One region of the Exiguobacterium sp. s16 genome, then DNA from elsewhere that is predicted to be linked to it. Evidence: riboswitches for the same ligand, from Rfam matches in the RefSeq annotation. Region 1 holds a riboswitch; the other holds the start of a gene.
What was found. A riboswitch is a leader RNA that binds a small molecule or an ion and turns the genes downstream of it on or off. The one in region 1 is predicted to bind FMN.

Region 1 (5,615 bases):
AAATGTATGCATCATGATTCTTCTCCTCCAAAATGGTTCATTTTTTGTTGTTTCGTCATTCGATATTTCTCGTTCGCCGCATGGGCGCCGACGATAATCGGGACACGTTCGATGACCGTGATCCCGCACGCTTCCAAGGCGTCGACTTTTTCTGGGTTGTTCGTCATGAGCCGGACGTTCGTGATCCCGAGGTCACGAAGCATCGCCGCGCTGACCCGGTAATCGCGTAAATCGGCGTGCAGACCGAGCGCAACGTTCGCCTCGACCGTATCTAGCCCTTGTTCTTGTAGTTCGTACGCCTTCAACTTGTTGAGCAGACCGATGCCGCGCCCTTCTTGTCTCATATACAAGATGACACCACCTTCGGCTTCCACTTTCTCCATCGCTGTATCGAGTTGTGGCCCGCAGTCGCAACGATATGAGCCGAACACGTCGCCGGTCAGACACTCGGAATGGATACGGACGAGCGGTGCGTGTTCGAGCTCACCTTTTAGGAGTGCGACGTGTTCTTCCCGGTCGAGGACGTTCCGATACCCGATCAATCGGAAGTCCCCTTTCACCGAGGGGAGCGAGACGTCCGCCTCTCGACTGACGAGGTCCGTCTCCATATAGCGGACGAGCGCCTCGATCGTGATGAACTTTAAACCATGCGCTTCCGCGACGCGTTCAAGGTCCGGCACCCGGGCCATCTCGCCGTCCGGGCGGATGATTTCACAGATGACGGCGACCGGTTCACTTCCGGCGAGGCGCGCCAAGTCGACCGACGCTTCTGTATGTCCGCGTCGTACCGAGACGCCTCCTTTTTTGGCGATGAGCGGGAAAATATGTCCCGGACGTTGGAAATCAGCCGGACGGGCGTTGATGTTCGCGAGTTCGCGAACCGTATGGGCCCGTTCGCTCGCCGAGATGCCCGTCGTCGAATCGACGTGATCGACGCTGACCGTGAACGCCGTCCCGTGTGGATCGGTGCTGTTTGCGACCATTGGCTGCAAATCGAGTCGAACGGCCACTTCTTCGGCCAGGGAGGCGCAGACGAGCCCTTTCCCTTCCGTGATGAGGAAGTTCATCGTCTCTGCGGTCATTTTATCCGCGAGCACGACGAAGTCTCCTTCGTTCTCACGGTCCTCATCGTCGACGACGATAATCGGTCGTCCCATCTTCAAATCTTCGACTGCTTCTTCAATCGTGTGGAACATTACCATCCCGCCTTTCCATACCCTTGCGACGCCAGAGATTCAAGCGTCATCGGTTTTTGACTTACGAGTTTTTCCATATATTTAGCCAACATGTCACATTCCAAATTGACCGCGTCTCCTGCCTGTTTCATCCCGAGTACCGTCTCACTGTACGTATGCGGGATGAGCGACAACGTGAACCCGCGTTCGGTGACATCAAATACCGTCAAGCTCGTCCCGTCGACCGAAATCGAACCTTTTGGGACGATATAGCGGAGGAGCGACGGCTCACAGCTGATGTCGACATAGACGGCGTTCGCGAGCGCCCGTTTTTTCACGATGCGCCCGACCCCGTCGACGTGACCCGAGACGAAATGGCCGCCGAAGCGTCCGTTCGTGGGCATGGCCCGCTCCAAGTTGACGTTCGTGCCGGGGCGGACCCCGTCGAGACTCGACGCTTTGAGCGTCTCCGGCATGACATCGACCGAGAAACTGTCACGGTCGAACGTCGTCACCGTGAGACAGATGCCGTTGACGGAGATGCTGTCACCGAGCTTCACGTCCTCGAGGACGACCTTCCCGCTCAGCGTGAGCCGAAGTGACGGACCGTTCCGTTTCACTGCCTTGACACTGCCAATCTCTTCAACGATTCCCGTGAACATCGGACTCCTCCTTTCGCATGATCAGTTTGATGTCGGTGCCGACCGTCTCGACCGATTGAACCTCATACCGTTCGACCGCATCGAGCGGCCCATCATGATGCGAACGGTAAAAACCGCCCTTGCCGCCGAATACGCGTGGCGACTGGTACATGACCCACTCGTCGACGAACTGTCCGTCCAAGAGTGAAGTGACGAGTGTCGGTCCCGCTTCGACGAGCATACGACCGATGCCGCGTGCGTAGACGTCTTGCAGGACAGCTTCGAGCGACGTATAGTCGGCAATTTCGACGCCATTCGCTGCCAGCGCGTCACGTTTTGTTTGGTCATCCGACGTCGTGTACAGAAGCACCGGTACGTCGTTTGCCGTCCGGACGAGCTGGCTCGAGAGCGGCGTACGCAACTCACGGTCGAGCACGATTCGGAGCGGTTGTGTCGTCTCGCGGTCGAGCCGAACGGTCAAGCCTGGGTCATCGGCGAGGACGGTGCCGACACCGGTCAAAACGGCGTCGACCGTCGCACGCAGTTCATGGACGTCCCGTCTGGCTGCTGTCCCGGTCACCCACTTGCTGTCACCGTGATCGAGCGCGACTTTGCCGTCGAGGCTCGTCGCCGTCTTCAAGATGACGTATGGCCGCTTCGTCTCGAGTGAACGCAAGAACGCCGCATTGAGCGCCCGCGCCTCTTTTTCGAGTAGCCCGACCTCGACGTCAATCCCGGCCGCTTTCAACCGAGCGATGCCGCGCCCTGAGACGAGCGGATTCGGGTCTTCCATCGCGATGACGGCACGCTTAATCCCGGACTCAACGAGCAGGTCGGCACACGGCGGCGTCTTGCCGTGATGCGAGCACGGTTCGAGCGTGACGTACATCGTCGCACCGTAGGCGGCAGCGCCGGCCATGCGGATGGCATGCACCTCGGCATGCGCTTCCCCGGCTTTCAGATGAGCGCCGAACCCGACGACCCGGCCGTCTTTGACGACGACGGCGCCGACGCGCGGGTTGATGCCGGTCGATGAGGCGGACTTGGCCAATTGGATGGCTTGTTGCATGTACTGATTCATAATCTCCCTCCTTGTTTCGCACAAACAAAAAGACCTCAAGGAATGATCCTCAAGGTCTCGGTGGGAGGTGTCGGTCGTCATTTGGGCAAACCAAATAAGCGTTTTCTTTACAGAAAAACGTACGACGAACTACAGGTCGCGTGGACCTGTTCTGTTTCCTTCTCCCATCCAGACTATACTGTCGGCTCTAGAATCGCACTAGATCCACCGTTCGCACACATGCGCCCGGGTCACGGACTTAAGGCTCGCGCCCATCACCGCCGGTTGGGACTTTCACCCGACCCCGAAGGAATATTTGTTTGTACGATTCCACTTTAGCGCAAAAATAAATCGATGGCAAAACGAAATGCGCAAAAAGGCACCGCTCGAGTGAGCAGCGCCTTCAGAATCATGCCAAGAATAGGACGACGAGGAGACCGACGATCCAGCAATAGAACGAGAAATACTTGAGCTCGCCTTTCGCCATGATGTGTTGGAACCATTTGAGCGAGATGGCCGTGAGCGCATACGAGGCGATGAACGCCAAGATGAGCGGTCCGAACAGTTCACGCGTTTCCGGATTCGTGAACAAGGCGGGCCCATCTAAAATCATCGTCCCGAGACTGACCGGGATGAAGAGGAAGAACGAGAAACGGAGCGCCGACTCTTGTTTGATGCCGAGGAGCATCGCCATGACGATTGTGGCGCCGGAGCGGCTGATCCCTGGAATGAGTGCGACCGCTTGAGCAAGTCCAATCAAAATCGCGTCGCGGAGCGTGATGCCGCCGTCCCCTTTGTTCCCGCGCATGTTGCGGATGAACCAGAGCGCGAGCCCAGTCAAGATGAGCGTGTAGCCGACCGTGGCGACTCCACCGAGCGTCTCCCCGATCCAATCACCGAACAAGACACCGAGCAAACCAGCCGGGACGGTCGCGACGAGCAAGAGCCCGATGAACTTAACATCAATCATCGTCTCGTCGCTGCGATCTTTCTTAAATAAGAACGTCCACAGACTGACGACGAGACGGACGACGTCTTTCCGATAAATCGTCAAGACGGCGAGCAGCGAGGCAAAGTTCACGAATATCTCGAACGAGAGTCCCGGCAGTTCGATATCGAACAGCTCTTGGAAGATGACCAAGTGACCGCTTGACGAAATCGGGATCGGCTCCGTGAAGCCTTGAATCAAACCGAGCAGTAAGTAGAACAACCATATTGTCATATCGTAATATCCTCTTTTCTTTTTTACATCAATTCCATTATTTTAGCAGACCGCCTATTCCACTGACCAGCCTTTCAAAAAAAATTCGTTATTTTCAAAACTTTCATTGATTAGTCTGAAAATTAAATTTATTATAGAAGAGTACTCAACTGGTGCAACGGTGATGACCCCATTGGCCAGTTGGGTACTTTTTCGTACAGAATATGACATTTACGCCATCATAAAACTTTTTGTTTACAATTGAACCCATTTAATATTAAATTTGTAATAGAACTGTTACCATTTTTTCAAAGTGTAACCAGGGCTTTAGACCTATCGGTTTATAAAATCGGTTTAAAAAAACTTGAAGAATGCACTTATAAATTGTAAAAACTGGCCGATAGTATGATTGTAGAAGCAACTTCGTCATCTTTGTCGGTTCAGATATGAGTCCATGGAAGGAGGAACCATCATTGAGTCAAACGCTATCCACTAAATCCCACCACTTGTCCACCGAGCAGCAGAGGATGATTCACTGTATCCGTCTACTCGGCGACTTGTTGAAGGAACGTCCACGTCGCTCTGTGTATCGTCGCTTCGCGATGGAACAAAGCTGGCCATCTCCCGAGTCGATTATCCGACAGTTCGGGTCATGGGCCGAGGCGCTCGCCATCGCCGGCTACGAATGGCATGGAGAGGCGACCGTCGACCTCCCGGATAAAATGCCGAAGTACACGCGCGAAGATATCATCGAGACGCTCGCCCTCTACTCGCGTGACATGGGATCGATTATCACGCTCAAAAAATATCAGGAATGGCGCAAGCTTCATCCGAAAGCACCGAGCCATTACCATATCGTCAAGACGTTCGGCTCGTGGCATGACGCCTGTGCCGAGGCCGGACTTGAAGCGAGTGTGACCTATTCCAAATCCGAGCTCTCGAACGCACTCCGTGAAGCGATTCACGAGATGGGCTTCTCTCTTTCCTTCGAGGCGTATCGCGAATGGGCAAAACGGAACAACAAACCATCCACGAAAGCCATCCTTCATCGTTACGGCTCGTGGTCGGCTGCGATTCACGCGGTCGAGTCAGAAATCTTCAATCAGAAATTATAATCTTTCATTCATAAGGAGGACGCCGGGTATCCGGTGTCCTCCTTTATTTTGTAGGTGTACCGTTGTCGCTCGTCCTTTCGGCGCCCACGCTTTCTGCAGGCAATCCCGGAGCCGCATCGCTTACGCTGCTGGGTCTCCGTCGGATTGCTGTCCTGCAAGAGTCGGGGCGCCGAGGGACGAGCGAATCGAATTCGATTTAACATTCGTTCAACGGCGCCTAGGCCGGTGCCCGAACTCCTAGGGGAGAGCGATGCAAGGATGACCCCGTAAAGCGCGGCACGCGCTGCGGAGGCATCCGCATCGCCCCAGGAACGGAGGGCATCGGCCCAAGCATCGTTCATGTTGATCAGACAAAAAAGGAGAACACCGATGAGCCGGTGTTCTCCTTCATCATTGAATCCGTTCCGTCGACGTGTCGCGATA
Region 2 (5,615 bases), on a different contig from region 1:
TGCTTCTCGCCTTCGTTTCATTGATCGCGCTCGTTAACTTGATTCTCGGTGGAATCGGTGGCTTGTTCGGTTTCGACGGTCTCACGCTTCAATTGATTCTTGGTTATGTGTTCGCACCGCTCGCATTCGTGATCGGTGTGCCATGGGCAGATGCTGTTCAATTCGGTAGCTTCCTCGGACAAAAACTCGTGTTGAACGAATTCGTCGCTTTCTCTGAATTCGCACCAATCATCGGTTCTGGTGACCTCTCGGCACGTACGGAAGCTATGATCGCGTTCGCACTCTGTGGATTCGCCAACATCTCATCACTCGCCATCCTTCTCGGTGGTCTTGGTGGAATGGCGCCGAACCGTCGGAACGACATCGCGCGCATGGGTGTCCTCGCGATTCTCGCAGGTACGCTTGCCAACTTGATGTCAGCGACACTCGCTGGTCTTCTTCTCTAATCAAACACGGTATACTCAGAGTGATCACTTCGGTGGTCACTCTTTTTCGTTGTGACGTTTATGAATGAACAGCAAAAACCGACCGTAAGGCGGTCGGTTTCACTAGTGTTTATCATCCCTGACGAGGTATATCCACTTCTTGGAGTCTCGGCCAAGTGGCTTGCCAATTCTTTTTATTGATCCGGGCTCGATAAATATGATGGTGTGAAGCGTCGTTCGCAAAGGCTGGTGTGGGGCGGAGCTTCAGTCCGACAAGGTCGTCAACGCCGTAAGGAACGGCCAACCTTAAACGTCCGTTCTTGGCGAGACTGACACCGATGGCCGTGACCGTCTCAGGGAAATGGGCCAAGGCGTCGACCGCAGATTGATACGGTGGCAATTGATTGACCCGATGCATGCGGGCCTGGTTTTTGACCGACCAAGGGACGTTCGGTAACAGGTCGTGCAGTTGTGCCTCATACTGTTTTTCAATCGCCTCGTCGATGTGAGATCGGTCAAAGTAGATGACATCGACGTCCTCGGTCGGCGTCGGTACTTCGTAGCCGTGCGCGTCATCCCATATTTTTGCCCGCACGTATCCGGCACAAATCCACCAATCGGGTAAACCGAGCGAAGCGACGATTGTCAACAGACGCATCAGTTCCACATCAGTCTCTAAAAAATGGGTCACATCTTCAGTCGTGTTCAATCCATCTCCTCCTATTCTCTCATTAGCATAGCGTACCTATACAAAAAGCACCTAGACCGGGGTCTAGGTGCTTGTCAGTTACGCTTGAAGTTGCATGCGCTGACGTTCGATCCACGGCTTCAATTTGAGGAAGAGTGGGACGAACAAGGCGCTGATCAACAAGGCCTTAATGAAGTTGAACGGCAAGATACCGTATAGGACGAGGTCCGTTTTGACTGCCGGTTGCGCCATCTCGGTCATGCCGAAGAAGAACGCGTAGGCTGGTAAGATGAGCAAATAGTTCAAGATCGCCAAGCTGAGTGCCATCGTGATCGTACCGGCCACGAGGCCTGAAGCGAGCGCTTTATTCGTTTTACGTTTATGGTAGAACCATGCGACCGGATACATGAAGGCGACACCTGCAAAGAAGTTCGCGACTTCACCGACCGGAACGCCGCCACCGTTGAAGACATAGTAGAGGACGTTTTTTAGAGCGACGACCACGACGCCTGCGAGTGGGGAGAACACAATCCCGGCGACGAGCGCGGGAATGTCACTGAAATCCACTTTTAGGAACGGTGGTAGGAAAGGCAGCGGGAAGTTAAAGAGCATGAGGACAAAAGAAATGGCCCCGAGCATCGATAGCGTCACCAGTGTTGTCAATCGTTTGTTGCGCGTTGTTTTCATCAAAATCTCTCCTTTTGTCGCTCCTTGATGAATGGCACCCGTCGCATAGAAAAACCCGATTGTATCAAACAATCGGGAGAGTTTACGCGCATACGAAATAGATGTTCTCATCGGTGTTTAGACCACGCCGAAGAAAACATCCGGATATCGGTCGGATGCCGCCATCTTCTCCCATCCAGACTTTACTGTCGGCTTTCGAATCTCACGAAATCAGCAAGCAACGCCTTGCTCGCTCACGGGCTGAGAAGAACTAGTCTTCAATACCGCCGGTCGGGAATTTCACCCTGCCCCGAAGATGGAACGATTTAATTTTTTTTGTTACAGTTTAGTTATACAAGATATTTCACAAAATCTCAAGTCAGTTGACTTGAAGTTAAGATAACGAAGGAGGAGTTCAGATGATTCATTTGACAGAATCAGCCGCATTACAAGTCATCGATATGATGAAACAGACCGAACGCCCCGACGACCAGTACTTGCGGATCAAAGTGCAAGGGGGCGGGTGTACCGGCCTGTCTTACGGGATGGGGTTTGATGAGGATAAGACAGACAAGGACGTTCAGTTTGACCACTACGGTGTCCGGGTTATCGTCGCCGAAGCCGATCATGGGGTCGTCGACGGTCTCGAGATTGACTATAAGCAGTCGATGCTAGGAGGCGGCTTCACGATTAAAAACCCGAACGCCATCGCTACTTGCGGTTGTGGCTCGAGTTTCCGGACGGCGTCGAACGCCGGGACACCTGGGGATTGCTAAACGAAAGGCCAATCATGCCTCATGATTGGCCTTTTTTGTATTCAGTCTGTCTCTTCAATCAGAATTAATCGAATGAGTTTCGAAGCCGCGTCTAACTCGATTTGATGTTGCCAAGGACGAAACGCTGTGATTTTACACGTGTCGTTCGTGATGCGGAATGAACAGACGCTCTCTTCCTCTTGGTCAAGGACCGAGTAACGGCTGAAGTCCGATAAGCTTTGGTAAATGGCATATTGTGTCGGTAATTCACACGACCATCCTTTTTCTAATGTGATCTGATGCATGCGTCTCGCCTCTTTCTTGTCTATATATATAAGAATAACAAAAATATTCAAGGATGTGGAAGATTAGTCGAGAGGATGCAAGGGAAAATGAAAAGAGATGTCATTTCATGTAGGAGGGGCAGGGACGATGAGAAAAGTATTGATTTTCGGTGGCTCACGCTATTTTGGAAAGCGGTTGGCGCTTCGGTTGGCGGAGGCCGGTGACGATGTGACGATTGTGACGCGTGGACAACTGCAAGTACCCGAGGCGGAGGGCATCCGGTCGATCAAAGGGGACCGGCAGTCGGTGGCGACGATGAAAGATTTGTCACGCGACCATTACGACCTCGTCTATGACAATATTTGCTTTAACCCGTACCAGGCAAAGATCGCCTCGGACGCTTTCATGGACCAAGTCGGTAAATATGTGCTCACGTCGACTATGTCGGTTTATGCGCCAGGCGCCGAGTTGAAAGAAAGTGATTTCAATCCGCTCCATCATGACTATCATCTCGAATCCGAACATGATTACGGGCAAGGGAAGCGAGAGGCTGAATCTTATTTCTTCCATCGCGCCTCGTTCCCGGTCGCGACGGTCCGCTTGCCGATCGTGCTCGGACCCGACGACTATACAGACCGTCTCAAGTTTTATATCGACGCCGTCCGACGGGAAGAGCCGATCGTGCTGCATCACCCGGAAGCGAAGATGGGGTTCATCTCAAGTTTTGAGGCGGCCGCCTTTCTAGAATGGGTCGGTCGGGCGAACGTGACCGGGCCGTTCAACGCGGCGAGTGAAGGAGTCATCTCGCTCGGGGCACTCATGGAACAGATCGGTCATCACTTAAATAAACCGGTCCAGATCATCAAAGATGGCGAGTCATCGCCGTACGATACGGACGTCGACTATTATATGTCGATCGCCGAGGCGAAAAAGGCCGGTTTCGTCTTCACTCAACTCGACGACTGGCTTGACCGGGTCATTGTGCAAACAATCCGCAAATGAAAAATGGCCCTCATCGTGAAGATGGGGGCCACATCATTATTTCCCGGCAAATACCGAAGTCGAATGTTGCGGGTGACGCGCTGTCGGGTCGACGAGCTGCTTCACTTGGTTGATGGCGATTGGGGCTTCACCGAAGCCTGTCGCAATCAATTTCACTTTTCCTTCATAAGTCGCGATGTCACCACAGGCGAAGATGCCGGCGACCGTCGTCTCCATGCGTGAGTCGACGCGGATCGTGTTCTTCTCGAACTCCATGCCCCAGTTTTTGATTGGGCCGAGCGATGAGACGAAACCGTAGTTACAGATGAGGTCGTCGATTTCGACGAATTTCGATTCGCCGTCTTTGTCCGTCAATTCGACCGACTCGATGTGTGTCTCACCTGAAAGTGACTCAATGTTATATGGTGTCCAGACGTTGATCGTTGAGGCCTTCATCTGTTCGACCGTATGCTCGTGGGCACGGAAGCGGTCACGGCGGTGAACGATATGGACTTCCTTCGCAATTCCTTCGAGCATGAGCGCCCAGTCGACAGCCGAGTCACCGCCGCCGGCGATCATGACGCGACGATCACGGAATTTCTCCATGTTGTCGACGAAGTAATGAAGGTTGGCATAGTCTTCACAACCATCGAGACCGAGTGGTCGTGCGGCGAATGCCCCGTTCCCGGCCGTGATGATGATGGCTTTCGTATGGTACTCATCCTTGTTCGTCGTAATCTGGAACGTGCCGTCTTCAAGACGTTCGACCGTCTCGACCGTCTCCCCGAGGCGATAGTCCTGCTCGAACTGATCGGCTTGGGCTTTTAATTGGTCAATCAAATCTTGGGCTTTCACTTTCGGGAAGCCGGCGATGTCGTAAATATATTTTTCTGGATACAGTGTCGATAATTGTCCGCCGAGCTGCGGCAAACTTTCAATCAACGCCGTATCGAGTTGGCGCATACCTGCATAAAATGCGGTGAACAGTCCGACCGGGCCGCCACCGATGATGATCACATCTTTCGTCGATTTCATCGAATTCCTCCTCAAAACGTATACATCCATTATAGTGACAATCGTGAATTAAATCCATTCTGTACAAACATCCTATACATTCAAAAAAAATTCAAGAAGATAAGCTTTTCCATTGAGAAAACGAAATAAACAGCGTACAATGAACGAGAAGCAATTGTGAACATTGGTTGAACAAGGTTTAGGCTTTATTGTGAACATTCATGTGAAAAAACACACAACATGATTGTTCAAGAAAACAAAACTATCAAAACAAGGTGGAAATGAACATGAAACGACCTAACATTGTTATTCTTGGCGCAGGTTTCGGTGGACTCATCACAGCGGTGAACCTCCAGAAGACGCTCTCAGCTGGCGACGCGAACATCACGCTCATCAACAAGCATGATTACCATTACCAGACGACGTGGCTCCATGAACCAGCGGCCGGAACGATGAAACCGGAGCAAGCTCGTATCTACATCAACGACGTTGTGAACCCGTCACGCGTGAAATTTGTCAAAGGGATCGTCGATCGCGTCGATACTACGGCTAAACAAGTACTACTCGCAGACGGCTCGACTGTTGAATATGATTATGTCGTGTTCGCACTCGGCGGCATTCCAGAAACTTTCGGAATCCCAGGCCTCAAAGAGAACGCGATGACAATCAGTTCATTGAACAGCGTCCGTAAAATCAAAGAACATATCGAATACTCATTCGCACAATACAAGACGAACGGGTCGGCTGACCGCTCGTACGTGACAATCGTCGTCGGCGGCGCAGGTTTCACAGGTATCGAGT

Region 2: linked by a shared signal. The riboswitch ahead of KNP86_RS04120 (ECF transporter S component) and the one ahead of ribD (bifunctional diaminohydroxyphosphoribosylaminopyrimidine deaminase/5-amino-6-(5-phosphoribosylamino)uracil reductase RibD) in region 1 are both predicted to bind FMN.

The regions. Positions count from the first base shown of each region.
Region 1 covers NZ_JACSLM010000004.1:107,693-113,307, forward strand. The annotation lists gene ribH (6,7-dimethyl-8-ribityllumazine synthase) at 1-15, opposite strand, end outside; gene ribB (3,4-dihydroxy-2-butanone-4-phosphate synthase) at 12-1,196, opposite strand; gene ribE (riboflavin synthase) at 1,196-1,837, opposite strand; gene ribD (bifunctional diaminohydroxyphosphoribosylaminopyrimidine deaminase/5-amino-6-(5-phosphoribosylamino)uracil reductase RibD) at 1,818-2,897, opposite strand; FMN riboswitch at 3,050-3,192, opposite strand; gene KNP86_RS09485 (undecaprenyl-diphosphate phosphatase) at 3,286-4,098, opposite strand; gene KNP86_RS09490 (homing endonuclease associated repeat-containing protein) at 4,551-5,192, shown strand; gene KNP86_RS09495 (GGDEF domain-containing protein) at 5,583-5,615, opposite strand, start outside.
Region 2 covers NZ_JACSLM010000002.1:114,921-120,535, forward strand. The annotation lists gene KNP86_RS04110 (NupC/NupG family nucleoside CNT transporter) at 1-446, shown strand, start outside; gene KNP86_RS04115 (nucleotidyltransferase family protein) at 559-1,083, opposite strand; gene KNP86_RS04120 (ECF transporter S component) at 1,213-1,800, opposite strand; FMN riboswitch at 1,960-2,101, opposite strand; gene KNP86_RS04125 (HesB/IscA family protein) at 2,199-2,555, shown strand; gene KNP86_RS04130 (hypothetical protein) at 2,597-2,839, opposite strand; gene KNP86_RS04135 (NAD-dependent epimerase/dehydratase family protein) at 2,967-3,821, shown strand; gene KNP86_RS04140 (NAD(P)/FAD-dependent oxidoreductase) at 3,858-4,835, opposite strand; gene KNP86_RS04145 (NAD(P)/FAD-dependent oxidoreductase) at 5,102-5,615, shown strand, end outside.